Regions from separate parts of the Serratia ureilytica genome, predicted to be linked through region 2. Evidence: predicted binding sites of a transcription regulator. Region 2 holds the regulator's gene; each other region holds the start of a gene.

Region 1 (9,980 bases), 430 kb from region 2:
GCAGCCCGACGTCCTGCATCACGATAGCCAACACCCCGGCGAGCGGCCCCATGCCGACGGCGCGCACGAAGATCAGCCCCCAGATCGCCATGTCGATGCCGCGCAGCACGTCCAGTAAGCGGCGCACCAGCACCGAAATTGGCCGCAGCAGCGGCGTCGACATCACGTTGCGCGCGGCGAAGAACGACAGCGGCAGCGCGATCAGCGACGCGGTGATGGTGCCGGCGAACACGATGGCGATGGTGATGCCGATCTGCTGGAAGTAGTACATGAACGGCCAGTTGGCGAAGTCATGCCAGACGAACATGCGCAGGAAATAGCGCCCCAGCTGCTGGCAGCCGTTGATAAACTGCGGCCAGCTAATGCCGAAGACCAGGAAGAAGAACACGTAGTACAGCACGATCGCCAAGGCGATCAGGCCGACGGTGCGCAGGTAGCGCCCCTGCTGCGCGAAGATCGCCGGATGCTGCTGTTTCAACTGGCGCAGCGTTTCCGCCGATGCCGGAGTGCCCGCTGTCATTTTGCCCCCTCCACCACGCGCTTGCGCAGCTCGCCCGACACGTAGTCGAGCACGGAAACCACCACGATGATCAGCAGCAGCGTCATGCTGACCTGATCGTAACGGTCGAGTTTAATGTTGGTCATCAGCTCCTGGCCGATGCCGCCCGCCCCCACCAGCCCCAAAATGGTCGACTGGCGGAAGTTAATCTCCAGCCGCATGAAGCTGTAGGAGAGAAACACCGGCTTCACCTGCGGCCACAGGCCGAAGCGCATGCGCTGCAGCGGCGTGGCGCCGCAGGCCGCCAGCCCGCGCACCGGTTTGTTGGAGGCGGTTTCGATCGATTCGTAGAACAGCTTGGTCAGGCTGCCGATGGTGTGCAGCGCCAGCGCCAGGAAGCCGGGAATGGCGCCGATGCCGAACGCCATTACGAACATCACCGCCCACGCCAGCTCCGGCATGGTGCGCAAGAACGCCACCAGCGTGCGGATCGCGAGCCGCACCGAGGCCGGAGTATAGGTATTGCCGGCCGCCAGAAATGCCAGCACGGTCGCCACCAGCACCGAGAAAATGGTCGCCGCCAGCGCCAGCTGCAGGGTCTCCCAGATCAGCGGCAGCTGAATGTTCAGGCGATAGCCCCAGTAGGCCAGCGAGCCTTCGGTACGCCCATCGGCGAACAGCAGGTGCCAGTGCAGCGTCGGCACGGTTTCGGCCAGGTAGTCGAAGAAGTGCGGAATAGACACCCAGACGGTGTGCAGGTTGAACTCGGCGAGGTTGCCGGCGCCCAGGTACAGCACCACCAGCCCGAGCGACCACAGCAGCGCTTCGCGCTTTTGCTTGCTGCGGATCCGTTGGTAATAGTGTGCGAAATCGGTATTCAAAACAGGTCTTCCATCGTTATGGAACAAGGGGTTCAGCATGCTGAACCCCTTCATTCGGGCGGCCGAGGCAGCCGGGAATCAACGGTCGCCTTTGGTCAGCTCGCGCTTCATATCGATGATGGTCTGGTATTCCGCCAGGGTGGTGTCGCCGATGTGCTGTTTGCCGCCCATCGCTTTGATAAAGCACGCGTGATCGTCTTTATCCAGCTTCTTGATGGCGGTGACCACTTTGGCCTTGAAGTCGGCCGGCAGCGAGTTGCTCACCAGGATCGGGCCGTTCGGGATCAGCGGCGACTGCCAGATGATGCGGATCTGCTTCATCAGGTCCGGGTGATCCATGCGGATCATGCGGGTGAACGCGCCGCTGGTGTAGCCGGTGTTGTAGTCGCCGATCATCGACGCCCAGGTCACCGCGCCTTCGAACTGGCCGTTCAGCACGCCGAGGATGTCCTGCTCGTGGCCGCCGGAGAAGGTGACGCTGGAGAAGGTGTTGTTGTATTTGTTGTCGACCGTGCCGCCGAACAGCTTTTTAAACGCCTGGTTCGGGATCAGGAAGCCGGAGGTGGAATCCGGATCGGCGAAGCCGATGGCCTTGCCCTTCAGGTCTTCCAGTTTCTGGTACGGGCTGCCGGCCTTCACCACCACCACCGAGTGGTAGCCGCGCGACTGGTCGACGTCGTCAACCGCGATGCCGACGATGTCCACCGCTTTCGGATCCTTGATGTAAACCGAAGCGAACGACGACGGCGACATGCTGAGCACCAGGTCAATCTTGCCGCCCAGCAGGCCCTGGATCACGCCGGAATAGTCGGACGAGTTGCGCAGCTTGGTATCGACGTTCAACTCTTTATCCAGGAACTGCTTCACGCACTGGTTATCGCCGATCTGCTGGGTGGCGTTCTGGCCGCCGAGAATGCCCAGGTTCAGCTCTTTCGGCGCATCCGCTGCGGCAGCATTAAATACCATCATCGCGCCGGCCATCAGGGTGGTCAGACTCAATACTTTTTTCATTAGGTGTGCCTTGTGTGTAAAGGGTAAAGGTCAAAAGTGCTTCAATGGATCTGATTGGCTTCCTCGCCATACAGCTGGTGCAGGATCCGTTCGTTCAGTTGCGAAGGATGCCCGTCAAACACGATCTTCCCGTGGGCGATGCCGATCACCCGCGAGCAATACTCTTTCACCAGTTCGACCGAGTGCAGGTTCACCATCACCGCGATGCCGTCTTCGCTGATTTTCTGCAGCGCGTCCATGATGCGGCGGGTGTTTTTCGGATCGAGCGACGCCACCGGCTCATCGGCCAGCAGGATTTGCGGGTTTTGCATCAGCGCGCGGCAGATGGCGACGCGCTGCATCTGGCCGCCGGAGAGGTGCTCGGCGCGCTGCAGCGCGTGCGGCAGCATGTTGAGCCACTGCAACAGCTCGATGGCGCGAGCGCGGTCGGCGTCATCGAACAGTTTGAAGAAGGATTTCAGGGTGGAGGTGTGGCTCAGGCGCCCCAGCAGCACGTTGGTCATCACGTCCAGCCGCGGCACCAGGCAGAAGTCCTGGAAGATCATGCCGCAGCGCGCGCGCCATTGGCGCATCTGGCGGCCGGCAAGCTGGGCGATATCCTGCGCCACGCCATCGTCTTCGAAGTGCAGCATCTCGCCGCAGCTGGAAGGAATGGTGCCGTTGAGGGTATGCAGCAGCGTGGACTTGCCTGCGCCGGAGCGGCCGATCACCGCCACGAATTCACCGGCGTGCAGATCGAAATTGATGTCATCCAGCACGCGCTGCTGCGCTTTGTAAGCTTTGCCGAGCCCCTTGACCGATAACACTTTGCGGGATGCGGCGACGTGCTGCCCTGGAAAGTCGTGCTGCGCCAATTTTAACAGTGCCTGAGCCATATGATTTCTCTGGTTTCAGTGGCTAATCATTATGGGCACCTATTAACGGATAAGTTTATGACAGTGGGATGATGGTTTTATGGCCGGGGCGTGACGCGTGCCGCCCCGGCGTACGCATCATTCCAGGCTAAAGAAGTCCAGCCCCAGCGCCGCCTTGACCTGCTGCAGCGTCTGCTGGCTGACCTGATGCGCGCGGCGGGTGCCGTGCTGCAGGATGCGCGTCAGCTCGCCTTTATCGGCGATGAACTCGGCGCGGCGGGTGCGGATCGGCTCAAGCAGGCTCTGCAGGCAATCCTCCAGCAGCCGTTTGATTTTCACGTCCCCCAACCCGCCGCGCCGATAGTGCGCCTTCAGATCCGCCACCAGCGCGGCGTCTTCGCAGAAGGCGTCCAGGTAGGTGAACACCATGTTGCCCTCCACCCGGCCGGGATCGCTGACGTTGAGATGGCCGGGGTCGGTGAACATACTCATCACCGCCTTATGCACCTCGTCGGCGCCGGCGCCAAGCTGGATGGCGTTGCCGCGCGATTTCGACATCTTGCCCTGCCCGTCCAGCCCCGGCAGACGCCCGACGTTGCTCAACAGCGGCTGGCACTCCGTTAATATCGGTTGGCCGACGATGTGGTTGAAACGCCGCACGATCTCATTGGTTTGCTCCAGCATCGGCAGCTGATCCTCGCCGACCGGCACGTGGGTGGCGCCAAAGGCGGTGATGTCCGCCGCCTGGCTGACCGGATAGATCAGAAAACCGGCCGGCAGGCTGCGGGCGAAATCCTTCTCGGCGATTTCGTTTTTCACCGTCGGGTTGCGTTCCAGCCGCGCCACGCTGACCAGATTAAGGTAGTACATCGTCAACTCGGCCAACGCCGGCAGCGCCGACTGCAGGCAGATCGTGGTCTTATGCGGATCGATGCCGACCGCCAGATAGTCGGCCACGACGTTGAGCACGTTGGCGCTGATTTTTTGCGGGTTGTTGCCGTTGTCGGTCAGGCCCTGCAGATCCGCCACCATCACCGTTTGGTTATGCTGGTGCTGCAGTTCGACGCGTTGGCGCAGCGAGCCGACGAAGTGACCTAAATGCAGTGGGCCGGTGGCGCGATCGCCGGTAAGAATGGTGTAGCTCATGACAGTGCTCCTGAAGGTCTGTAGACCGCCGGATCAACGCCACAAAAAATAATGCCGCCAAACCGGCGGCATTAAAAAGAGATGTGAATACTCGTGCCGCCTCAGAAGAGGCGCCACCATGACTGATTGTGGGTGGAGTGCATCGATATATTCATGCCATCAAGGTATACCCGCAGCGGCAGCGCGTCAATAGCCCGCCGCCGGCGCGTAAGACGGCGTTACACTCCGGCATTTGCGTTCCTGGCCCGGCGCGCTAGGGTAAAACCTTCAACCTGAAAAAGGAGCGCATGATGAAGATCGGATTTGCCGGACTGGGTAGGATGGGCAGCGCCATGGCGGCCAACCTGTTGCAGGCGGGCTTCACCTTAACGGTATGGAACCGCTCGCCGCAGGCGGCGCAGCCGCTGGTGAGTGCCGGCGCGCAGCAGGCCGAACGGCCGGAGCAGCTGGCCGATGCCGACGTGCTGATCACCATGCTGGCCGACGATGCCGCCACGCAACAGGTGGTGGTTGACAGCGGGTTGCTGCAACGGATGAAACCGGGCGCGCTGCATATCAACATGGCAACCATCTCGGTCGAACTCGCCCAGCGTTTGACGGCGCTGCATGCGGAACACGGCATCGGCTATCTCGCCGCGCCGGTGCTGGGACGGGTCGACGTGGCCGCCGCCGGCAAGCTGAATATTCTGGCGGCCGGCGATAGCGAGCTACTGAAGCAAGCGCAGCCGCTGTTCGATGCCCTCGGCCAGAAAACCTGGCACTTCGGCGCCGACCCGGCGCAGGCCAACGTGGTCAAAATCGCCACCAACTTTACCCTGGCCAGCGCCATTGAAGCGATGGCGGAAGGCAGCGCGCTGGTGCGCAACTACGGCGTTTCCGGCGCCGACTACCTGCAGATGCTGAGCGGTACCGTCTTCGCCGCCCCGGCCTATCAGGGCTATGGCGCGCTGATCGCCGCCGAGAAGTATTCACCCGCCGGATTCCGCTTGGCGCTGGGGCTGAAGGACGTCGGGCTGGCGCTGGCCGCCGGCGCCGACAGCCATACGCCGATGCCGTTCGCCGGGGTGCTGAAAGACAATTTCCTCGACGCGATGGCGCAGGGGGATGCGGATCTGGACTGGGCGGCGCTGGCCAAGGTAGCGGCGCGACGAGCGGGCCTGAAATAACGAACGGGGGCGTTGGCCCCCGTTTTCCGTACTCAGAACACGATGTCCGCCGCGGGCACGGCGCGGATCGGCACGCCGAAGCTGTCGATATTCGACAACGTCTCGTTATGGTGGGTACGGATCAGCAAACCATCGGCATAGGATTTGTCGTGGCAGGTATGCGCATCCGCCGCCAACGTCACCGGATAACCGTGCGCCGCCGCGCTGCGCACCGTGGTATCGATGCAAAACGGCGTGGAGTAGCCGCAAACCACCAACTGCGATACGCCGTTGGCGATCAGTAACGCGCCGAGCGAAGTGCGCAGGAACGAGTCCGGCGTGGTTTTATCCACCCGATGGTCGCCCGGCGCCACCTTCAGCGCCGCGAGCACTTGCCAGGCGGCGCTGCCGTGCGGCAGTTCGTCGTCCGGCGTATGGTGCTGAATCACGATCACCGGCACACCCGCCTGGCGGGCGCGCTCGCTCAGTTGGTTGATGCGCGCAACGGTGCCCGCGGCATCCGCCGGCGGCGGCGTAAACAACCCTTCCTGCACATCGATAATCAACAGCGCGCTGGTCATGGCGGCTCCCGAAGAGAAGACAAGACAAGTCGCGTCAGCACACCGGCTGGCGCGGGCGGAAAATATGGTCGACGCCCTGCTCGCGCAGCCTGTGCACCAGATCGTGCCCGCCGTTCGGCGTGGCGTGCGCCAGCTGGCGCTCGGCGGTAAACACCGGGCTGGCCCAGAACAGGTTCACCGGGTCGCCATACTGCTGAGGCAACGTCAGGTGCGCGTGATGCGGGTAGAAGGACGACGATAAAATATAGCCTTCATAGCCCAACGGCGCCACGTCGGACTCCAGCGTATGCCCTTCGCCGATCCAGGTCAGCCGCGCCCAAGGGGCGTGAGCGAAACCGGCCAGCGCGCTGGCCATCTGCACCGCGTTGTCTTCGGTCATGTATTGGCTGTCGATGGCGATCGCCATCTCCATGCGGCGATAGCGCGAAGCCTCATCGTTGAACAGGATCTCCACCCACGGCATCGGCCGAATGCTGACGCCCATGGTGAGGAAGTAATAGATGCCGTCGCGCTCGTGCTGAGTGATGGCCATCGGCGGCCACTTGCCCTGATCGATGGCGTAGTATTTTACCGAAGGGCCGAAATGCTGCTCATAGCGCGCCTGAAAATCGCGCTGCATCTTCGGCCACGGATTGCCCTCTTCACGCTGCCAGCTGCGCCAAAACTGGCGGGTGCTTTCCGCCTGCGCATATTGCGTGTTGGTCGAGGCCGAACCGAGCGGATAGGCCAACGGGCTCTCCTTGATGCAGCTGGCCGAATAGCACACCGAATGGTCGATATACAGGCTCCAGCCGGGGATCACCGCCAGCAGTTGGCCGTAATACCACAGGGCCGCGCCGTCGTCGCTTTCGCTCCACACCACCATCAGCCCTTCCGGGTTCAGCGGCGCTTCCCCTTCCAGGTTGCGGCAAAATTCCGCCGCCAGCATCGGCGGTTGCCCCTGCTCCAGCGCGGCGCGATCTTCCTGCAACGGCGCGGCGGCCAGATTGCGCAGCCAGCAGGCGCGCACCTGATAGCGATCGCTGTAGGCTTCGGCGGGATAGATGTAAAAATAGGCTGCCCTGCTCCCTTGCTGAACCACCGCGACCAGCGTCTGGTTCTCATTGCTGACTTCAGCAAGTACGTATGACTCGTTCATATCACCTCAATAGGGTCAGGGCGCGGCAGAATCGGCTGCGCGCAAAAAATGGAATGTGGCTTTGCCCTCAAGTGTAAAACGCATTACTGGCCGGATCACCCGTAAAAGTCTCAAAAACGGCCGTAAACGAAGATAAACAAAGGTTAATTATAGCGGCTGCGGCTCATGACGCCTGAGTGATGCGCCGCACCGCGCGCTGATAGGAACCGTTGCGCATCGACGCGCCCAGCACTTTGCCGAGGCCTGCAGCCCCCGTTCGCACCAGCCGCCGCCGCAACGCGCCCGGATGAAAGCCGAACTGCCGCTGCGCCCAATCGGGCAACAGATCGATGCCCGCCTGCATCACCACCCCGCCGAGCGGGCGCGCCAACGCGCTCGGCGCCGGCGCCTTCAGCAGAATGCGCGCCACCTCTTGGGTGCGTTCGTCACAGACCAGCTGCGGCCGCATCGCCTGCAGATAGTCGTCTACTTCCGCGCAGGACTGAGGGATAGCGGTCGCCCCCAGCGCGGCGGCCACGCGCGCCGCTTCGCGATAGTATTGATCCTGCAAATCGCGCGAAAGATGCGGGTTGCGGTAGCGCAGGTGGCTGGCCAGAAAACGGCTGCTCTCCGCCACGTGCACCCAGGTCAGCAGCGCCGGATCGCTGGCGGCATAGGGCGTGCCGTCGCTGCCGACGCCGGTCACCCGCAGGTGGATGGCTTTGACTTTGGCGATCAGCCGCTCCGCCTCGGCGGTCGGGCCGAAGGTGGTGACCGACACGAACTGGCTGGTGCGGCGCAGGCGGCCAATCATATCGTCGCGGAAGTTGGAGTGATCCCATACGCCGGCCAGCGCCAACGGGTGCAGCATTTGCAACAGCAAGGCGCTGACGCCGCCGCACAGCATCGGGGTGAAATCGCGGTGTACCTGCCAGATGACCGACTGCGGGCCGAACAGCCCCGGATCGCCGGGCGGATTCTCAAAATCGACGCCGCCGAGCGCCAACCCGGTCAGGCTGAGCACCTGTTTTTCTATCGCTGCGCGTACCGCTTCCATCCTGCCGCCCTCTTGCTCATTCAGCGGCCAGTGTATCACGCGGCGAGCGCCTCATTGCGCCCTGCGGCGGTTGAAAGCTTTAACTTACTGAATTACAGTTGTTATACCGCTTGCAACCAGGCGGGCCTATTCGATCCACTGCAGAGGCGCTTTGCAGGGCGTTAACCCACGTTAATTCGGCACTAACCCCACAAAACCTCTATCTAGTTTCTTTTCCTTCAACTTAGATAGCAGAGAGTTCGATGATTACCATCAGAGCACGCGCGGCGGAAGACAACGCGCAATTGGCAGATATCTGGCTGCGTTCGGTGCGCGCCACTCACCACTTTTTAACCGAAGACAACATCGCACAGCTGTTCCCGCTGGTGCTGAACGACTACCTGCCGGCGGTCAACGTTTGGGTGGCCGAAGAGCAGCCGGGGCATCCCTGCGGCTTTATCGGTCTGAACGGCAACAAGGTGGAGATGCTGTTTATCGATGCCGATCAGCGCGGCAAAGGCGTGGGCAAAGCGCTGCTGACCCACGCGGAAACGCTGCACGATGAGCTGCAGCTGGACGTGAACGAGCAAAATCCGCAGGCCAGCGGCTTCTACCGCCACTACGGTTTTGTCATCACCGGCCGCTCACCGCTCGACGGCCAGGGCAACCCGTTCCCGCTGCTGCACATGAAGCTGGAAAAACGCTAGTCCGCCCCCGCCGGCCGCCCTGCGGCCGGTTTTCTCCCCCTTCTCTCGCCCGCCGCCTAATATATCAAATCAGAATAAGTAATAGATTTTACATTCTTCCTGTCACTATCAACCCTCGGTAGGATTGCCCGGTATTCACCCGCAACAGAGGTTCCGTCCGTCACTTCCCGCCGGGTTGTGCCCCGCCGAAAAGCCGAACGATCCTTGTCCGGCGCGACGCGCCCCGGACGGAATGCTGTGATGTATCAATAAGGATCCGCTTCGCTATGATCGTTCTTTCGAACGTTTGCAAAACTTTTGACAGCGCACAGGGCCGCGTCGTGGCGGTTGACGACGTCAGCCTGGCGATAGAAGCCGGGCAAATTTACGGCATCATCGGCTACAGCGGCGCCGGCAAAAGCACGCTGATCCGCCTGCTCAATGGCCTGGAAAAGCCCACCAGCGGCCGCATTGACGTGGGCGGATTCGATATCGCCCGCGCCAAAGGCAGCCACCTGCGCCAGGCGCGGCTGAAAATCAGCATGGTGTTCCAACACTTCAACCTGCTGTGGTCGCGCACCGTCAGCCAAAACATCGCTTTTTCCATGCAGATAGCCGGCGTCCCCAAGGCGCAGATTGCCCCGCGCGTGGCGGAACTGATCGCGCTGGTTGGCCTGCAGGGGCGCGAAAACGCCTACCCGTCGCAGCTCAGCGGCGGCCAGAAACAGCGCGTCGGTATCGCCCGCGCGCTGGCCAATAACCCGAGCGTGCTGCTGTGCGACGAGGCCACCTCGGCGCTCGATCCGCAAACCACCGACGCCATTCTCGACCTGCTGCTGGCCATCAATCGCCAGCTGAAATTGACCATCGTGCTGATCACCCACGAAATGCACGTGGTGCGCAAAATCTGCCACCGCGTGGCGGTAATGGAAAACGGCCGCATCGTCGAAGAGGGGCCGGTGCTCGAGGTGTTCACCCGGCCACAGCAGCCGATCACTCGGCAGTTCGTCAAACAGGTGTCGCA
Region 2 (9,980 bases):
CCAGGTGTCCACCACCTGCAGCTCCAGCGCGTCGCTGGTTTTGCGCTGCAGCAGGTAGCGCCCGTGCAGCCGGCCGAGCTGAAGGTTGGCCAGGTAGACTAGGTGATCGAGCGTCAGCCCCTGAGCGAAACGGCGGAACTTGTCGCCTTCTTTCGAGCCGATCAGCTGGTTGAGGTAGCTCCAGTCGTCGTAGTCTTGCTGGCTGCGGGCGATTTGCTCGAACAGCGCCTGTTGATTGAGACGACGGGCGGCGTCGCTTTCCAGCTGGTTGCGCAGTTCGCCCTGGCTCAGCTGCAGCGCCTTCAACTGCTGTGCCAGCGCGGCCAGCGATTGGGTGAGCGCGTCGAGATCCGCGTTGGCTTCATCCACCCCTTCAGGGCGGTTCAGCCGATGCTGCTCCAGCGTTTGCGTCGCCTGAGTCAGCAGGGCCGCAGCCTCTACCTGCCGCTGTTGCAGTTGCTCTTTGCGCTGCTGCAATTCGCGGCGCAGGGCGTCGTCCAGCAGCGCGGCGGCGAAGGCGGTTTCATCGGCGAATTCGCTGTCGGCCAGCGCCTGCTGCCATTGCTGCTGCGCCTGCTGCAGCCGTTCCTGCATTTGGGTGTGCTGTTGTTGTAACCCGGCCTGCTGGCCGGCCAGGCGTTCGCGCAGTTCCTGCGCCTTTTGCCACTGCTCGGCGGCCTGAACGCTGGCCTGTTCGCAGGCGGTTTGTTTGGCGCGCAGCTGTTCGCGCACCTGAGCCACCTGCTGTTCGCCGAACAGCGCCAGCCGCTGCGCACGTCGTTCAGCGAGGGTTTTCTCGCCTTCTTGCCAGCGTTGTTGCAGCTCTTGCTGCTGTTGCAGGCTGTCGGCGTGGGCTTTATGCAGCAGCGTAAAGCGTTCTTCGAGCAACGCCAGCTGTTGCTGCGTCTGCTGCTGCTGCGCTTGCAGAGCGGTGAGCGCGTCTTTCGCCTGCTGTACCGCCTGCGCCGCCTGTTCATGCTGCTGCAGCGCCTGTTGCCCGCACCGCTCTTCGTCGTCGCAGCCGTTCAGCCAGGCGCTGAGTTGCTCGCCATCCGCCAACGTAAAGTCGAACGCCAGCGGTGCGCTGAGCTGCCGCCACTGCTGCTGTTGGGCAGCCAGCTGCTGTTCATCCTGCGCGATGGTTTGCTGTTGGCGCTGTTGTTGTTCCTGCAGGCCTTCGCAGCGGGTACGCAGCTCGGTGCCCTGGGTTTGCAGTTTCTCGGCGAGGGTACGCATCTCGACCAAACGCTGTTCCGTGGCCGAAGGCTGCACCGCCTGATACTGCTCTACCGCCGGATGGCTGGTGGAACCGCACAGCGGGCAGGGGGCACCGTTCTGCAGCAGGGCGCGCTCCGCCTCCAGACTGACGATGCGTTTTTCCAGTTCGTAGATCCGCTCCACTTCCTGCAGCTGCGCCTTGTGCTGTTTGAATTGCTGACGCGCGTTCTCCAGCTGTTGTTGCAACCCGGCGAGCTGCGTTTGCCGCTCGGCATGCTCCGCCTGTTGCCGGGCCAGACGCTCGCGAGTCTGACGGTGAAGGGATGTCAGAGTAAACAGCTGCTGGCGCGTTGGGCGCAGGTCTGCCAGGGCGCTCAGGCGCTGGCGCAGCGGGGCCAGCGGCGTTTTCGCCTCCAGTGCCTGCTGCTGTTGCTGTTGAACGGCCAGCGCTTCGCTCAGCGCGCTCAGTTGCTGCTGATGCTGTGCGGCCTGCGTCGTCAGTTGGTGGCGTTGGACGGTGAGTTGCTCCAGCGCGGTCTGTTGTTTAGCGCACTGCTGCGCGGCGGCATCGCCGGCCTGTCGCCGCTCGGCCTGGGTCGATAGCAGTTGGGCTATTTGGTGATCGAGCGGGGCGACCTGCTCGTCGATCAGCTGTTGCTGTTGCCGCATATGCTCGGCATGGGTTTGCTGCGCCTGGCGGGTTTTCTCCACCGCCTGCTGCAGCGGCGCCAACTGAGCCGAGTGTTGTTCCTGTTGCTGCGTCAGCTGAGCTGCCTGCTGTTGTATCGTTTGCAGCTCGGCGCGGCAGCGATCGCGTTCGCCGCGCAGCGGCCGCAATTTCTCGGCCGGTTCGCTGAGCGCCAGCCGCTGCAGCTGCGGGGCGGCCTCGGCCTGCTCGCGCTGGGCGGTTTCCAGCCGCAGCTGACCCTCGCTTTGCTGTTGCCGGAGGCGTTGCCATTGCTGCAGCCAGCTCAGCGCCTGTTGCTGTTGCTGGGTTTGCTCGCCGAGGGTGATTTCCTGCGCGCTCAGCGCCGTCAGCTGTTCGCTCAAGGAGTGGCGCTGCTCGTCGTTCAGCAGCTCGATGCCGCTGGCGCGCTGGTGCAACCCATCCAGGTCGGTTTTGGCCAGCTTGTGCGACTCGAACACCTGTTCGGACAGCCGCCCGTAGATTTCGGTGCCGGTCAGCTCTTCCAACAGCTCGGCGCGATCGTTGGCGTCGGCGTTGAGGAACGCGGCGAACTGCCCCTGAGACAGCATCATCGATTTGGTGAAGCGGCCGAAGTCCAGCCCGGTGATGGCAGCGGTGATCTCCAGCTTGTCGCGCACCTTATCCGCCAGGATCTTGCCGTCCTCGCGGCGCGCCAGTTCGACCTTCGGCGCCTGCAAATTGCCGTCCGGCGCATTTTTGGCGCGGCGCTGGCTCCAGAAGGCGCGATAGCCGACGCCCTTGACCTCGAATTCGACCTCCGCCAGCGATTCGGCGGTGTGGCGGGTCATCAGTTCATTCTGGCTCGGCGTGACGTTGAGGCGCGGCGTCTGGTGGTACAGCGCCAGGCAGATGGCGTCCAGCAGGGTGGTTTTGCCTGCGCCGGTCGGGCCGGTAATGGCGAACAGGCCGTTGCTGGCGAACGGCTCGGCGGTGAAGTCAATTTTCCATTCGCCCTGCAGCGAATTGAGGTTTTTTAACCGCAGGCTGAGGATCTTCATGGGTTGGTCTCCTCTGCGTTGTGCTGCACTGCATCGACCACCTGGCGGAACATCTGGCGCATCCGCCGTTGGCGCGCTTCGGGCATGTCGGCCTCCTGCGCCAGGCGCCGTTCGAACACCTCGTTGACGCTCAGCTCGTTCAGCGTTTCTTTGTCCTGCTGCGCGATCGCCTGGCGGCGTTGCTCTTTGCTGCGCCGCAGCAGCACCACTTCCACCGGCAGCTCATCCGCCATCAGCTGGATGCGGCGTTGGATATCGCTGAGGTAGTCCTGCGTCGCCACTTCGATATCCAGCCACACCGGCAGCTCGCCGGCATAGTCGGCAAATTGTTGCAGCTGCCGTTCGATCTCGGCCAGATCGCCTTTGATCAGCTGCATGGGCTGGAACTGCGGGATCGTTAAAGCGTCTACCTGCTGCAGGGCGCCGTCGGCGAAATCGACCAGGAAGACGCTTTTGGCTTTGCCCAGTTCATCGAAGCTGAGCGGGATCGGCGAGCCGCTATAGCGAATATGTTCCGACTTGGCGACGTTCTGCGCGCGGTGAATGTGGCCGAGCGCGATGTAATCGGCGGGCGGGAAGGCCTGTGCCGGGAAGGCGTCGAGGGTGCCGATATAGATGTCGCGCACCGAGTCGGAGGTGGTGACGCCGACGGTGGTCAGGTGGCCGGTGGCGACGATCGGCAGCGGCAAGCCCAGCTGGTTGCGGCGCTCGCAGGCCGCCTGATACAGCGTCTGATAATGTTCGGCGATGGCTTCCTGTAGCGCCTGCTGTTTCTGTGCGCCGGATTCGCCGGCGCGGCTGGTGAGCAGATCGCGCGGCCGCAGGAACGGAATGGCGCACAGCACCGCGCCCGGCTGGCCGTCGCGCCGGTTCAGCACCACGATCTGCTGTTCCGGGGCGCCCTGCGCGCTGGCGATCACCGTGGTGTTCAGGCAGGAGAGCAGCTCCCGCGATTCGTTCAGCGTCGCCACCGAGTCGTGGTTGCCGCCCAGCACCACCAACTGGCAGCCGGTGCGCTGCAGTTCCACCACGAAGCGGTTGTACAGTTCGCGGGCATAGCTGGGCGGTGAGCCGGTATCGAACAGATCCCCGGCGACGATCAGCGCATCCACCTGTTGCTGTTCGATCTGTTCGATCAGCCAGTTCAGAAAAGCCTGGTGCTCGGCGGCGCGGCTTTTGGTGAAAAAGTACTGGCCAAGGTGCCAGTCAGAGGTGTGGATCAGGCGCATGACACTCCCGGATGCAAAGATAATGGCGATGATTATAAAGGCCGCGGCGGCGGCTGTCCCGGCGCAATGATGATGACAACCGGATGATTTTTCTTTACTGCAGGAAATAATCGCTATGCTTACTGCCTATAACAGCCGGTTTTTTTCATAAAAGTGTCACAAAACTGACGCATAATGGCGCCCGAAAAGTCGCTAACACATTGGCAGGATTGACGATGGCAAGACGCATACTGGTGGTGGAAGACGAAGCGCCGATCCGTGAGATGGTGTGCTTTGTGTTGGAACAAAATGGTTACCAACCGTTGGAAGCCGAGGATTATGACAGCGCCGTGACGCGTCTGTCTGAGCCGTTCCCTGATTTGGTGTTGCTTGACTGGATGTTGCCCGGGGGTTCCGGCATTCAGTTTATCAAACATATGAAGCGCGAAGCGCTGACCCGCGATATCCCGGTGATGATGTTGACCGCGCGCGGCGAAGAAGAAGACCGGGTACGCGGCCTGGAAGTGGGGGCGGATGATTACATCACCAAGCCGTTCTCGCCCAAGGAGCTGGTGGCGCGCATCAAGGCGGTCATGCGCCGCATTTCACCGATGGCGGTGGAGGAGGTGATTGAAATGCAAGGGCTGAGCCTGGACCCGTCCTCCCACCGCGTGATGGCGAACGATCAGGCGCTGGACATGGGGCCGACCGAGTTCAAGCTGTTGCACTTCTTTATGACCCACCCGGAGCGGGTTTATAGCCGTGAGCAGTTGCTTAATCACGTCTGGGGCACTAACGTTTATGTGGAAGACCGTACCGTTGACGTGCATATCCGTCGGCTCCGCAAGGCGTTAGAAACCAGTGGGCATGATAAAATGGTTCAAACCGTTCGGGGCACCGGCTACCGGTTCTCAACGCGCTACTGATCGCGCCGCGCTGGAGAATATGCCGTGTTAGAACGTCTGTCGTGGAAGAGGCTGGCTCTGGAGCTGGCTCTTTTTTGTTTGCCCGCCTTACTGCTGGGGCTGATTTTCGGTTATCTGCCTTGGTTCCTGCTGGCCTCCGCGCTGGCTGCGCTGGTGTGGAATTTCTACAACCAGCTCAAACTCTCCCATTGGCTGTGGATCGACCGCAGCATGACGCCGCCGCCCGGCCGCTGGAGCTGGGAGCCGCTGTTTTATGGCCTGTATCAGATGCAGCAGCGCAACCGCCGCCGCCGGCGCGAGCTGGCGCTGCTTATCAAGCGTTTTCGCAGCGGGGCCGAATCGCTGCCTGACGCGGTGGTGATGACCACCGTCGAGGGCAACATCTTCTGGTGCAACGGGCTGGCGCAGCATCTGCTCGGCTTCCGCTGGCCGGAAGACAACGGCCAGCACATCCTTAACCTGCTGCGTTATCCGGAATTCAGCCACTATCTGCAACAGCAGGAGTTTTCGCGTCCGCTGACGCTGCAGTTGAACAACGAACACTACGTCGAATTCCGCGTGATGCCGTATTCCGAAGGGCAGTTGCTGATGGTGGCGCGCGACGTCACCCAGATGCGCCAGCTGGAGGGCGCGCGGCGCAACTTCTTCGCCAACGTCAGCCATGAGCTGCGCACGCCGCTGACGGTGCTGCAGGGCTACCTGGAGATGATGGGCGACGAAGAGCAGGACGGTTCGCTGCGCAGCAAGGCGCTCAGCACCATGCAAGAGCAGACCCGCCGGATGGACGGGTTGGTCAAGCAACTGCTGACGCTGTCGCGCATCGAGGCGGCGCCCAATGTCGACATGAACGAGCGGGTGGATATCCCGCTGATGCTGCGGGTGTTGCAGCGCGAGGCGCAATCGCTGAGCGGCGGCAATCATGAGATCACCTTCCGGGTGAACGAACAGCTCAACGTGTTCGGCAATGAAGACCAGTTGCGCAGCGCGGTGTCTAACCTGGTGTACAACGCGGTCAACCACACGCCAAAGGGCACCCATATCGAAGTGAGCTGGCAACAGACGGCGCATGGCGCGCAGTTCCAGGTCAGCGACAACGGGCCGGGCATCGCCGCCGAACACCTGCCGCGCCTGACCGAGCGTTTTTACCGCGTCGACAAGGCTCGCTCGCGCCAGACCGGCGGCAGCGGGCTGGGGCTGGCGATCGTCAAGCACGCGCTCAGCCATCACGACGCGCGGCTGGAGATCCTCAGCGAACCGGGGATCGGCACCCGCTTTATCTTTACCTTGCCCAATCGGTTGATTGTTCCCGCCGCTTTATCAGAGAATGCGGTGAAAAATTAACGCGAGACACCGGTATGACCCGAATAACCCGAGGGCTGTTGCTTTGCCTGGCGCTGCTGGCCGGACGCGGCGCGCTGGCGCAGCCTGACGGCATGTTGGCGGGCAACCTGTCCAGCGTCGGTTCCGACACGCTGGCGAATCTGATGGCGCTGTGGGCGCAGGATTTCAGCCAGCATTACCCCAACGTTAACCTGCAGATCCAGGCCGCCGGCTCGTCGACCGCGCCGACCGCCTTGGCGGCGGGCGCCGCGCAGCTCGGCCCGATGAGCCGGCCGATGAAGGCGGCCGAGATCTCGGCATTCGAACACCGTTACGGCTATGCGCCGCTGGCGGTGCCGGTAGCGGTGGATGCGCTGGTGGTATTGGTGCATCAGGATAATCCGCTGCGCGGCCTCAATCTGCAGCAGCTCGACCGCATTTTCTCCGCCACCCGGCGCTGCGGCGAAAGCAAACCGCTGACGCGCTGGGGCGAGCTGGGGCTGAGTGGCGACTGGGCGACGCGTTCGCTGCAGCGTTTCGGCCGCAACTCGGCGTCCGGCACCTACGGCTATTTCAAACTGCGCGCGCTGTGCGGCGGCGATTTTATGCCGCGCGTCAATGAGCTGCCCGGCTCGGCCTCGGTGGTGCAGGCGGTGGCCGGTTCGCTCAACGGCATCGGCTACGCCAGCATTGGCTTTCGCGCCAGCGGCGTGCGGCTGCTGCCATTGGCGGAGTCGGGAGAGGACTATGTCGCGCCTACCGCCGCCAACGTGCGCAACGATCGCTACCCGCTGTCGCGCTATCTGTATATCTACATCAACAAAGCCCCCCATCAACCGCTGGAGCCGCTGACCGCCGCGTTCCTCGATCGCGTGCTGTCGACACCAGGCCAGAGCCTGGTCAACCACGACGGCTATCTGCCGCTACCGCCGGCCACCCTGCAGAAGACCCGTCAGGCGCTGGGGTTGCCACTGCTCGCGCCGGCCATGGCGCAATAAGCGACAAAAAACGGCGCAATTTTCACCTTTTTTTATGGCGAAACGAAGCTCATACCACGCGAAAATCGGCTTTTCATTGGCGATTTCGAGCGGTAAAGCGATATATGCTTCACGTTTTGTGAATTCATTGTTCAAAAATGATACAAATCATGTAGTGTATATTTATTGATAACCAATATGATCGACTGGTGGCAAAAGTTTATATGGTCGATAGCTCTGCTTTTCGCCGTGCGTCTTGCCTTGAAGCGCTATAAACGTTTACCTTAGCCTTCGTTGTCGGATTAAACCTCCATTTTTATAACTCCTAAAATTTTGCCCATCTTTATGAGCGGCCACTTTCGAATAGGGACATAAACGCCGGATCGACTGCGTTTAGGGTGCTTATTTGGCGCGGCGACGATCGGGCATGCCGGCAACCGGGTGGGGCGTCACGCCACCACGCTATCGGACCCTTTTTTTCATTTGAACAGGCAACACGACATCGTATGAGTCATCGTTTAACGTCAAAAGATATCCTGGCACTGGGCTTTATGACCTTTGCCTTATTCGTCGGGGCCGGGAACATCATCTTCCCGCCGATGGTCGGTTTGCAGTCCGGTGAACACGTCTGGACTGCGGCGCTGGGCTTCCTGATCACCGCCGTGGGCCTGCCGGTCATCACCGTCATCGCGCTGGCACGCGTCGGCGGCGGCATCGACGCCCTCAGTTCGCCAATCGGCCGCGGCGCCGGCTTGCTGCTGGCGACCGTCTGCTACCTGGCCGTAGGCCCGCTGTTCGCGACGCCGCGTACCGCCACCGTGTCCTTCGAAGTGGGCATCGCCCCGCTGACCGGCGACGGGGCCATGCCGCTGTTCATCTATAGCCTGGTGTACTTCGCGCTGGTGATCGGCATCTCTCTGTATCCGGGCCGCCTGCTCGATACCGTCGGCCATGTGCTGGCGCCGCTGAAGATCGTCGCGCTGGCCGTACTGGGCATCGCCGCGCTGCTGTGGCCTGCCGGCGCGCCGATTCCGGCGACGACGGCTTATCAGAGCGTGCCTTTCTCCTCCGGCTTCGTTAACGGCTATCTGACCATGGATACGCTGGGCGCGCTGGTGTTCGGCATCGTTATCGTCAACGCGGCGCGTTCGCGCGGCGTGAAAGACGCCGGTTTGTTGACCCGCTACACCATTCTGGCCGGTTTGATCGCCGGCGTGGGCCTGACGCTGGTGTACCTGAGCCTGTTCAAACTGGGTTCCGGCAGCGGCGCGCTGGTGCCGGACGCCACCAACGGCGCGGTGATCCTGCACGCTTACGTTCAGAACACCTTTGGCGGCCTCGGCAGCTTCTTCCTGGCGGCGCTGATCTTCATCGCCTGTATGGTGACCGCGGTCGGCCTGACCTGCGCCTGCGCCGAGTTCTTCGCGCAATACCTGCCGTTCTCGTACAAGACGCTGGTATTTATCCTGGGCCTGTTCTCGATGGTGGTGTCCAACCTCGGCCTGAGCCACCTGATTCAGATCTCCATTCCGGTGCTGACCGCGATTTATCCGCCGTGCATCGTGCTGGTGGTGCTGAGCTTCACCCTGCGTTGGTGGCACAGCGCGCCACGCATCATCGCGCCGGTGATGCTTGTCAGCCTGTTGTTTGGTATCCTTGACGCGGTGAAAGCCTCCAGTTTCCAGCAGCTGCTGCCGGCCTGGACCACTCACCTGCCGCTGGCGGAGCAGGGGTTGGCATGGTTGCCGCCTTCGCTGCTGATGCTGGCGCTGGTCGCGATTTATGATCGGGTGTGCACGCGTTCCCAAGTGACCGCGCACTGATAATCCCCCGGCTTAATCCAGGGCCACGGACATGTCCGTGGCTTTTTTACGTTTAAAACTATGGGTCATTTTCATGCAACAACAGTCACCCACCACTGTCCCCGACAATAAGCTGAAACGCGGCCTCAGCACGCGTCATATCCGCTTTATGGCGTTGGGGTCGGCCATCGGCACCGGCTTGTTCTACGGCTCGGCGGACGCCATCAAAATGGCTGGCCCGAGCGTGCTGCTGGCTTACCTGATCGGCGGCATCGTGGCCTTCATCATCATGCGCGCACTGGGGGAGATGTCGGTCAACAACCCGCAGGCCAGCTCGTTTTCCCGCTACGCGCAGGACTACCTCGGCCCGATGGCGGGTTACATCACCGGCTGGACTTACTGCTTTGAAATCCTGATCGTCGCTATCGCCGACGTGACCGCTTTCGGCATCTATATGGGGGTCTGGTTCCCGGAAGTGCCGCACTGGATCTGGGTGCTGAGCGTGGTGCTGATCATCGGCGCCATCAACCTGATGAGCGTCAAGGTATTCGGCGAGCTGGAGTTCTGGTTCTCGTTCTTCAAGGTCGCCACCATCATCATCATGATCGCGGCCGGTATCGGCATCATCATCTGGGGTATCGGCAACGGCGGGCAACCGACCGGCATTCATAACCTGTGGTCGAACGGCGGCTTCTTCAGCAACGGCTTTATCGGCATGATCCTGTCGCTGCAGTTGGTGATGTTCGCTTACGGCGGCATTGAAATCATCGGCATCACCGCCGGCGAAGCCAAAGATCCGAAAAAATCGATTCCCAAAGCCAT
Region 3 (9,980 bases), 2.3 Mb from region 2:
ACCACGACAAGATTAAGGCGGCGCTGCAGCTGCCGGACGACTATGCGGTGCACGCCATGGTGGCGATCGGCAAACCGGGCGACAAATCCCGCCTGCCGGATTTCCTGCAGGAAAAAGAGGCGCCGTCGGGCCGCCTGCCGCTGGGCAACACCGTCAGCGAAGGGTTGAATTTCACGCTGTGATCGCGCCTTCTCGCCGAGGCCCGCTTGGCGGGCCTTTTTTATGCGGCGAGTAAAACTTTGGGAGTATGTTCGCGTTCGCCCATTCGCTGTATATTTTGTTATATAGCGATTGCGTGATAAGGAGGAACCGATGGGGGATCATTTTGGCAAAGGGCTGTTGGCGGGATTAAAAGCGGACAACCTGAAACCCGAGGCGGAGCTGTCGCGCTTTTGCTCCGACTACAAGCGCGGTTTCGTGCTCGGCTATGCGCACCATTTGGCGCAGCGCTGCGGCGACGAGAACCGGGCGGCGTTCGAGGCCGGGCAGCTCAGCCGCGCCTATGGGCTTGGCAGCGAGCCGATGAGCGAGTTCTTCTCCGGCGGCGACAGCCGGTTGGCGGAGAAGTTTTTCCGCGCCGGCTATAACCGCCCGGCGCAGGGTTAGGGCAGACGGCCGTCAGGCGGCGCTCAGCACTGCCACCATATACACGCACGGTTGGTCGCTCTGATTTTCAAATCGGCAGTCCGCTGGCGGGCCGAGCTCCAGGCAGTCTCCCTCGGCCATCTCATGGCGCGCGTCACCCTCGATAAAGACCAGTGCGCCGGATAAGACCCAGATCAGCTGACGTTTGAACGCGTACACCGAAGCCGGCATCGGGATCGCCGCGCCGGCCGGCAGTTCGATGCGCACCAGATCGAGCGGCAAATCGGTGCGGGGCGACACGTGGCGCCGCACGTAACCGCTCTCGGGATCGACCCAGACCGGCTGATCTTCCCGGCGCAGCAGCCGGCCTTCCTGCGTTTCCGCTCGGGCGATCAGCTTGGACATGCTGAGGCCGAACGCGCCCGCCAGTCTGCCCAACAGCATCGCCGTCGGGCTGCTCTCGCCGCGTTCGATCTTATGAACCATCGCCCGTGAGACGCCAGCCCGTTCGGCCAAATCGGACAGCGACCAGTGGCGCGCTTCGCGTTCAATGCGAATGCGTGCGCCGATCAGCTGATTTAGATTGTCTAATTTAATATTCATATCGTAGTATTATAGTGGACAATTGGCCGGGGTAAACCATGATTATACGAAATGCGACGTTCAACGATAGCGCGGCGATTGCCGCTATCTATAACGACGCGGTGTTGAACAGCACCGCCATCTGGAATGAACAAACCGTGGATGCGGCCAACCGCGCGGCGTGGATCGGCGAACGGCAGGCGGCGGGTTACCCGGTGCTGGTGGCGGTGAACGCCGAGGACGAGGCGATCGGCTACGCGTCGTTCGGCGACTGGCGCGCCTGGGACGGTTATCGCCACACCGTGGAACATTCGGTGTATGTCCATCAGGCGCATCGCGGCGCAGGGATTGGCAAGGCGCTGCTGCTGGCGCTGATCGCACGGGCGCGGGAAATCGGCAAACATGTGATGGTGGCCGGCATCGAATCCGGCAATCAGGCCTCGATTAAGCTGCATCTGGCGCTGGGATTCCGCGACGTGGGGCGCATGGAACAGGTGGGCGCCAAATTCGGCCAATGGTTGGATCTGACGTTCCTGCAACTGAGGCTCGACGAACGGGCGACGCCGCCCGCGCGCTGATCCCGGGAGACAGGGCGATGAATATGCTGTTACTGCTGATCGCGGCCGGGATGGGGCTGGTGGTGCAGAATCTGCTGATGGTGCGCATCACCGAAAGCGTCTCGACCATCCTTATCACGCTGGTGATCAACTCCAGCGTCGGTTTGTTGCTGCTGGTGGGGTTGCTGCTGGCCAAAAACGGCCTCGGCGCGGTGGCGGAAGTGACCGGCGCCGCCAAATGGTGGATGCTGTTGCCGGGGCTGCTGGGATCGCTGTTCGTGTTCGCCGGCATCCTGGGCTACCAAAAACTGGGCGCGGCGGCCACCATTTCGATCCTGGTCGCCAGCCAGCTGTGCATGGGGCTGTTGGTGGACGTCTACCGCGCCGGCCCGGCGGCGCTGCGCGAGAATCTGCCGGCGCTGTTCGGCGCCTTGTTGCTGGTGGCGGGCGCCTATCTGGTGGCGAAACGCAGCTTTTGACGGCGGCTGAAAGGCAAAAAGCCCGCTTAAGTTTCCTTAAGCGGGCTTCTCTAAATATGGCTCCTCTGACTGGACTCGAACCAGTGACATACGGATTAACAGTCCGCCGTTCTACCGACTGAACTACAGAGGAATCGTTTGAACGGGGCGAATAATAGCGGGGCGGTTGCGGCTTGTAAAGCGCGAAAACGCCCGGCGCGCGCGTTTGCTGCAAGATTACCCAACCTGCTGCTTTTTCTCGCTTTTATCGCTTACCTCACGCGCAGCGCCGCCGGATTGCCCGCTGAGGCGGCGCCGTTGCCTGCCGGTGGTGCAACGCGTGCCCTGCGTTGTGGCGCGCCTCGCCCGATAAACGGCCATTTGCCGCCGTTTTTGGCCTTTTGACGACTCTGGCCTGGATCTTGCTGCGGTTGCATGACCGGATTTCGGCATTCTCAATTTAGCGGCTCGCTGGAGGCACTATGAATCTCAGACGTCTGAAGTACTTCGTGAAAATCGTCGATGTCGGCAGCCTGACCCAGGCGGCGGAGGTGTTGCATATCGCCCAGCCGGCGCTCAGCCAGCAGTTGGCGACGCTGGAGGGGGAGCTGAAGCAACAGCTGCTGATCCGCACCAAGCGCGGAGTGCAGCCGACCGAGGCCGGCAACATTCTGTATGCCCACGCGCAAACCATTTTGCGCCAGTGCGAGCAGGCGCAGAGCGCGGTCAACAGCGCCGGGCAGGCGATGAGCGGCCAGGTGTCTCTCGGGTTGGCGTCGGGGAGCACCGCAGCGCAGCTGGCGCTGCCGCTGCTGCAAACCCTGCGCGATCAGCAGCCGGGCATTTTGCTCAGCCTGCATGAAAACAGCGGCGCGGCGCTGGCCGGACAGGTGGCCAACCAAACGCTGGACATGGCGATGGTCTACGGCGCCAAAATGCCCGCCGGTCTGCACACCGTCGCGCTGATGCGGGAGGATCTCTATCTGGTGGCGACGCGCGCGGTGCCGCATCCCGGTAACAGCGTCGAGCTGCTGGACGTGGCGCGGCTGAACCTGTTCCTGCCGCGCGAGGGGGATGCGGTGCGCAACCAACTGGAGGAGGCGATGGCGCTGCGCAAGCTGGCTGTCAACGTGGTGGGGGAGATTGAATCCTCGGGTGCGCTGAGCGCCGCGATCGCCGGCGGGTTGGGGGCGACCGTATTGCCGGAGTCGGTGGCGCGCGCGATGATCGGCCCGGCCAAGGCCTGGATGGCGCGCATCAATGCGCCGACGATGTCGGTGCCGCTGTCGCTGTGCATGTCGGGCCAACAGTCGCTGTCCGCCCCGGCGCTGCTGGTGAAAGACCTGCTGCTGTCGATCGCCGGTGGCCGCAGCCAGGAGAAGCGCGCGCTGGCGCTGGTGCGTTGAGGAAAAAACGGCCCGCCGCAGCGGGCCTGAGCACCGTTATCGGAACGGCGGTTCGTTGAAGGTGCGCAGCTTGCGTGAGTGCAGGCGATCGCCCTCGGCGCGCAACAGATCGATGGCGCAGATGCCGATCTGCAGGTGTTCTGAGATTGCCCCTTCATAGAAGCGGTTGGCCTGGCCCGGCAGTTTTATTTCACCGTGCAGCGGTTTGTCGGAGACGCACAGCAGCGTGCCGTACGGCACCCGGAAGCGGTAACCCTGAGCGGCGATGGTGGCGCTCTCCATGTCGACCGCCACCGCGCGGCTGAGGTTGAAGCGGCGCGCCGAAGCGGAGTAACGCAGCTCCCAGTTGCGATCGTCGGTGGTGACCACGGTGCCGGTGCGCAAACGCTGTTTGACCTCTTCACCGGGCATGCCGCTGACCATCTTGGTGGCGTCGTACAGGGCGCGCTGCACCTCGGCGATGCTCGGGATCGGGATATCCGGCGGCAGCACCGCATCCAGCACGTGATCGTCGCGCAGATAGGCGTGGGCCAGCACGTAATCGCCGATCTTCTGGCTTTCGCGCAGGCCGCCGCAGTGGCCGATCATCAGCCAGGCGCTCGGGCGCAGCACCGCCAGGTGATCGCAGATGGTTTTGGCGTTGGACGGGCCGACGCCGATGTTGATCAGCGTGATCCCTTGGCCGGTGCGCGAGATCAGGTGATAGGCCGGCATCTGGTGGTTTTTCCACGCCAGATCGGACACCGCCTGTTCGGGCGCGCTGGTTTCCGGCGTGATGTAGGTGCCGCCGGCGCTGGAGAGCGCGATGTACGGGCTGGCCGGATCGGCGATCTGCGCGCAGGCCCAGCGCACGAACTCGTCCACATAGCGGGTGTAGTTGGTGAACAGCACGAACGGCTGGAAATGCTCCACCGGGGTGCCGGTGTAGTGCCGCAGACGCGCCAGCGAGAAATCCGCGCGCAGCGCATCGAAATGCGACAGCGGGAAATGGTTGTCGGTGGTGTGATACAGGCCGTCGGCGGTCTCGTCACCGATCTGCGCCAGCTCGGTGGTGGGGAAATGCTGCGCGATACCGGCGCTCATTGAGCGATCGAGTGCCAGGCTGGAGCCGTCGATCACATAAGGGAACGGGATCTCCTGCTGCGACGGCGCCACTTCGATATGGGCGGCGTAGTCGTGTTCCAGCATCGCCAGCTGTTCGGCCAGATAGTGGCGGAACAGCTGCGGCCGGGTCACGGTGGTGCTGTAGCTGCCGGGATGGGTAAAGCGGCCGAAGGCGCGGGTTTTGTTCGGGCCGGACTGCTGCCCGTCCCAGCTGACGCGCAGCTCGGGATACACGAACAGCCCGGCGGCGCGCGCCTGCGGGTCCGGCAGGGTGCCGTGGCTGATAAAGTCACTGACCGCCTGCCGCAGCGCGTCTACCGCGGCGTCATACAAGGCTTCCAGTTGATCGAGTGCCTGATCGGCGCTGAGGCCGCTGCGAGGTGGGGCATAGCTCATACTTTCTCCTTCGATGTCCCGGCTCTGGGGCGGGATTGGCGGCGTTTCACCGTCACAGGTTAGCCGAAGCAGGGCGTAAAAGCTTGGTCGAAATGACGGGCACGGCAAAGAAATTACCGCGCCCGTGAAGGCGGGGGGATCAGGAGGCGGGAGCGGCCGCTTCGACCTTCAGCGATACCAGGCCGATGCCCAGCTTCTTCGGCGTGAAGCCGCCGCTGGCGCTCTCTTTCGGCTCGGTCGGTGCCGGCGGGGTAATGCTGATCTTCTGCGCGCCACGCGGGTTGTCGAAACGCAGGGTGACGGTGCTGTCCTGCTCGCCGAGCGACACGAAGCGCTCTTCGTCGCCGACGCGCACCGAAATCGGTTCGCCGACGTTGTTGCCGTAGGCGCGGGCGCGCAGCACCAGATCGAAGCTTTTCGGCAGCGGATCGACATAATCGATGTCGACCGCCGGCGCCAGGTTGGCGTCGGACCAGCGGCCCCACTCCTCGACGGCGGAGACGCCGGTAATGGCTTTCACCTGTTCCGGCATGCCGGGCAGCATGAACTCGATGGCGTCCGCCCGGTACTTCATCGCCGCGTCGTCCACCTGCAGGCGGGCGACGGCGTTTTGGTAATCGGCGACGCTGTCCGCCGCCGGGCCGGTAAAGTTCACCTTGCCACGAAAGCGCTCGCCGCTGGCCCGCACGATCTGCGGCGGCGAGGCCAGGGTGCCGGAGGCCACGCAGATGTCGGTGCTCAGCGCCAGCTGCGGCGCCCAGACCCGGCCGATCTCGTAGCATTTATCGACCCAGACGAATTTCTCCCCCGCCCCCAGCCCGGCCAGCTGCTTGCGCAGCGGGGTGGAGAGGTAGACGTTGAACATCGGTTCGATGCGGTTGTCGCCCACCCGCAGAATGAACGGCACCTTGTAGGTGACGCCGGAGAAGCTGAAGCTGCGCTGGCGCGTGTCCACGCTGTAGTCGCTGATGCGGTTCGGCAGGCCCCACTGATTGATCACCGCCGGTTTCCAGCCGTTGATTTTCTCTTCGATATTCAGGAACACCGTAGACAGCGACGGCGCCGACAGGCTGCTGCGGCCGAGGCCGATATAGTTGTCACCGCCCATCACGTCCAGCACCGTGGCGCCGTTATCCAGCGTGCTGCGTTTCTCGTTGCGCTGCTCCGCCTGCGGCCGGGTGCCGTCGATGATAAAGAACAGGTTGCGGCGCTTCTGTTTGGTCAGGATGTCGTAGGCGGTGTTGTTCATCGCCAGATGATCGGAGGACACCACGATCACGGTGTTGCTGAAATAGGGCGAGCGTTTGATTTTGTCGATCAGCGCGGCGATGTGTTGCTGGCTGCAGGCCACCGCGCTCAGCGAGCGGTTTTCCTTGTTCTGCCAGGCGTAGCTTTTCTTGCTGCAGCCGGCGGAGATAAAACCGTCCGGGTGATGGGTATCGACGGTCAGGGTAAACAGCGAGAACGGCTGGCGCTGTTTGGACAGCTCGACGAACTTGCCGTACACCACGTCCAGCACGCTGTCGTCGTACCAGCCCCAGTCGTTTTTGTAGCTCGGATCGGCGACCTGTTCGCGCAGCTCTTTGAAACCGTAAACGTGGTCGAAGCCGTGGGATTTCAGGAAGGTGTCTTTGCCGGCGAACGCCAGCTCGGCGCCCTGATAGAAAGAGTTGCTGTAGCCGGCGGCCTTCAGCACGTCGCCCAGGCAGACGTTCTCCGGGTAGAAGGTGGAGACCGCGCTGGAGGCGTTGCCGTCGAAGGGCGCGAACAGCGGAATGCCGCACTGTGAGGCGACCATGCCGGCGATGGTGTAGCCGGTGCCCGGCAATTGCTGGGTGTTGCTGAAATCGATGCTGTCTGCGCGCAGGGCGTTCAGCTCGTCGGCCAGGCCGGGAAACAGCTCGGTATCGAAGTAGGTGCGCTCCAGGCTCTCGGCATAGATGTACACCAGGTTCGGCCGTTTGCCCTGCACGGTCTTTTTCGGCGCCTTGTAGTAGGTGGTGAAATCGGCGGTATCGCCGACGATCTGGCTCTTGACCAGCAGCGAGATGTCCTGAAACGCCGGGGTGGTGCCGACCGAGAACAGCGCCAGCAGCACGGCGACGAGGCTGTAGGCCACGCTGCTGCCTTTGGCCTTGCGGCGCAGCAGGCTGCGGGCCAGCACCGCGAAGATAAGCCCCAGCGCCGCCAGCAGGCCGATGAACGGCAGCACGTATTTGCTGATGCCCGCGCCTTTGAGGCTGCTGGTGACGGTGTAGATCACCGCATCGGTGATGCCGTCGCCGGTGAAGTAGTTGCTGGCGATCAGAATGACGTTCAGCACCAGATAGCTGCCGAGCAGCGTCAGCAGAATGGCGAACCACCAGCGGTTGGCGGCGGCCCGGGTGCGATAAATCAAGATCGACGCCAAAAAAAGAACAAACGAAACGACTGCGAGAACCATCCGCCAAACCTTGTCTGATTGGAAAAAAACGTTGCTGCCCTGGTCTGCGCCGCCGACCGTGCCGCGGCGCGAAAAGTGAAGGGTATAGCCTATTGTCGGCGGCGGAACAACGCGCGATGTCCCGCTCCGGCCGACGGTCGGCGGCTATTGTACATTTTTATGACAATAGTGTGACGTTAATCACGTCGGCGGCGGCCGCGGCGGCGAAATCTTGCTGGTCGGAGGTTTCGCTCTACGCTTAATGAGCGCCACGACGGCGCGTCCATCAGCCATTCAGGAGGAAGTATGCAGACGATTTCCGCAGCGGTACTCGACGATCTGGCCCCGCAAGGCGTGTTGCGCGCGGCGATCAATCTCGGCAATCCGGTGCTGGCGCAGGCCGGGCCCGGCGGTAAACCGCAAGGCGCTTCGGTGGAGCTGGCCGCCGCGCTGGCTCGCGAACTGGACGTGGCGCTGGAGCTGGTGACCTATGACGCGGCCGGCAAGGTGTTCGCCGACCTGGACAGCGGCGCCTGGAACCTGGCGTTTATGGCCATCGAGCCGGTGCGCGCGGCGCAAATTGCCTTCAGCGAACCCTACGTGATCATTGAGGGGACTTACCTGGTGGCGAACGACGCGCCTTACTTTGAGGTGGCGCAGCTCGACAGGCCGGAGGTACGCATTGCGGTCGGCCAGGGCGCTGCGTACGATCTGTTTTTGTCGCGCACGCTGCAGCAGGCGCAGCTGGTGCGGGCGGCAACTTCCGCCGAGGCGATCGCGCTGTTTTTCGAACGCGGGCTGGAGGCGGCGGCCGGCGTGCGTCAACCGCTGCTGGCCGCCGCGGCCGCCCATCCCGGCTACCGAGTGCTGGACGGGCATTTCACCGCCATTCGCCAGGCGATGGCGGTGCCGCGGCAAAAAACGCAGGGCGCCGCCTACGTGAACGCGTTTATCGAACGCTGCAAGGCCAACGGGCTGGTGAAGGCGGCCTTGCAGCGCAGCGGCCAGGGCGAGGTGACGGTGGCGCCGCCGGCCGCCTCGGTGTGATCAGTCCAGCTCCACCGCGTACTGTTCCACCGGGGTGATTTTCTTGATCAGCTTGTTGTCGAACAGGAACTGTTCGTAAGCCTGGTAGCGTGCGCGATCCAGCTTGGCCGGATCGCGTGCGAACAGCGGCAGGCTGGCTTGCCACGCCTGTTTGTTCAGCTCGGTATTCAGCTCCGGGTGCGCCTTGGCGAACGCCAGCCAGGTGTCCTGCGGGTGCGCATGCAGGTAGTCGCTGCCTTTCTTCAGCGCGGCGAGGAACTTGCGAATTTTCGGCTCGTTCACCGCATCGCGGTGGGCGACGATGATCAGCTCGTCGTAGGCAGGCACGCCGTAATCTTCGACGTTGAACACCACCGGCGTCTTGCCCCGCAGCTTCAGCTCCAGCGCTTCGATGTTGCGGTAGCCGCCGATCACCGCATCGACCTGGCCCGCCAGCAGGGCGCTGGTCAGCTGGAAGTTGACGTTGATGAGCTTGATGTCCTGCGGCTTGAGGTGCTCGTGTTCGACCATGGTGGCCAGCGTCGCCTGTTCGATGCCGCTGACGGAGTAACCCACCGTTTTGCCCTTGAGATCCGCCGGCGACGTGATGTTTTTATCCAGCGCGATCACCGTATTCAGCGGCGTGTTGATCAGCGTGCCGACGCGCATCAGCGGCAGGCCCTGATCGGCGAAGAAATGCAGCTGCGGCTGATAGGTGATGGCGAGGTCGGCCTGTTTGGCGGCCACCAGCCGCGGCGGCAGCGCCGGATCGGACGGCGGCACGATCTTAACGTCCAGCCCTTCGGCCTTGAAGGCGCCGATCTGCTCGGCCACCATAATCGGCGCGTGATCGGGGTTGATGTACCAGTCGAGCACCAGCGTCAGCTTTTCGGCCGCGCCGGCCTGGCCGGTGATGGCGGCGCCGAGCAGCAGCCCGCAAACGGTTTGTTTGATCATGGTCGTTCCTTTATCCCTGGTTATGGTTGCAATCATCAGTCGTTTTCCGGCGCCCAGGCGATCAGGCGCCGCAGCAGCGCATCCACCGCAGCCCACAGCAGCACGGTCATCAGCACCAAAATAAACAGCGCGGCGAAGCAGACGTCGGTCTGCATGCGCGCGTTGGCGTTCAGCATCACGTAGCCCAGCCCTTCGGCCGAGCCGACCCATTCGCCGATAATGGCGCCGATCGGCGCGACGGCGGCGGCCATGCGCAGGCCGGAGCCGAAGGCCGGCAGCGCCGCCATCAGCCGCACGTGCCGCAGCTGCGCCCAACGCGAAGCGCGCATCGTGCGCGCCAGATCGAGATAGTCGTTGTTGACCCGGCGCAGCCCGTCGAAAAAGGCCGACACCACCGGGAAGAAGATCACCAGCACCGCCATCGCCACTTTGGCGCTCATGCCGAAGCCGAACCACAGCACCAGCAATGGGGCCAGGGCGAACACCG

The links. Region 2 encodes PhoB, which activates phosphate uptake and scavenging genes when phosphate is short. Its sites were predicted from a motif close to CTGTCATAAAACTGNCNNAT; they were not measured.
Positions count from the first base shown of each region.
Region 1: the regulator PhoB is predicted to act here: its motif matches at 3,322-3,341, upstream of phnC (phosphonate ABC transporter ATP-binding protein).
Region 3: the regulator PhoB is predicted to act here: its motif matches at 7,678-7,697, upstream of opgB (phosphatidylglycerol--membrane-oligosaccharide glycerophosphotransferase).

Region 1 is NZ_CP071320.1:3,580,060-3,590,039, forward strand. Features, by position in the region: gene phnE (phosphonate ABC transporter, permease protein PhnE) at 1-520, opposite strand, end outside; gene phnE (phosphonate ABC transporter, permease protein PhnE) at 517-1,380, opposite strand; gene phnD (phosphonate ABC transporter substrate-binding protein) at 1,459-2,391, opposite strand; gene phnC (phosphonate ABC transporter ATP-binding protein) at 2,433-3,266, opposite strand; gene trpS (tryptophan--tRNA ligase) at 3,384-4,391, opposite strand; gene J0X03_RS16835 (NAD(P)-dependent oxidoreductase) at 4,682-5,557, shown strand; gene J0X03_RS16840 (cysteine hydrolase family protein) at 5,590-6,117, opposite strand; gene J0X03_RS16845 (suppressor of fused domain protein) at 6,152-7,255, opposite strand; gene J0X03_RS16850 (oxygenase MpaB family protein) at 7,419-8,291, opposite strand; gene J0X03_RS16855 (acetyltransferase) at 8,534-8,977, shown strand; gene J0X03_RS16860 (methionine ABC transporter ATP-binding protein) at 9,244-9,980, shown strand, end outside.
Region 2 is NZ_CP071320.1:4,007,339-4,017,318, reverse strand. Features, by position in the region: gene sbcC (exonuclease subunit SbcC) at 1-2,925, opposite strand, end outside; gene sbcD (exonuclease subunit SbcD) at 2,922-4,154, opposite strand; gene phoB (phosphate response regulator transcription factor PhoB) at 4,370-5,059, shown strand; gene phoR (phosphate regulon sensor histidine kinase PhoR) at 5,084-6,400, shown strand; gene J0X03_RS18940 (PstS family phosphate ABC transporter substrate-binding protein) at 6,415-7,377, shown strand; gene brnQ (branched-chain amino acid transport system II carrier protein) at 7,863-9,179, shown strand; gene proY (proline-specific permease ProY) at 9,253-9,980, shown strand, end outside.
Region 3 is NZ_CP071320.1:1,731,638-1,741,617, forward strand. Features, by position in the region: gene J0X03_RS08010 (nitroreductase family protein) at 1-182, shown strand, start outside; gene J0X03_RS08015 (DUF2623 family protein) at 313-606, shown strand; gene J0X03_RS08020 (helix-turn-helix domain-containing protein) at 619-1,188, opposite strand; gene J0X03_RS08025 (GNAT family N-acetyltransferase) at 1,227-1,745, shown strand; gene J0X03_RS08030 (DMT family transporter) at 1,763-2,203, shown strand; tRNA gene J0X03_RS08035 (tRNA-Asn) at 2,261-2,336, opposite strand; gene nac (nitrogen assimilation transcriptional regulator NAC) at 2,665-3,588, shown strand; gene J0X03_RS08045 (AMP nucleosidase) at 3,625-5,088, opposite strand; gene opgB (phosphatidylglycerol--membrane-oligosaccharide glycerophosphotransferase) at 5,228-7,531, opposite strand; gene J0X03_RS08055 (transporter substrate-binding domain-containing protein) at 7,817-8,557, shown strand; gene J0X03_RS08060 (ABC transporter substrate-binding protein) at 8,558-9,493, opposite strand; gene J0X03_RS08065 (ABC transporter permease) at 9,529-9,980, opposite strand, start outside.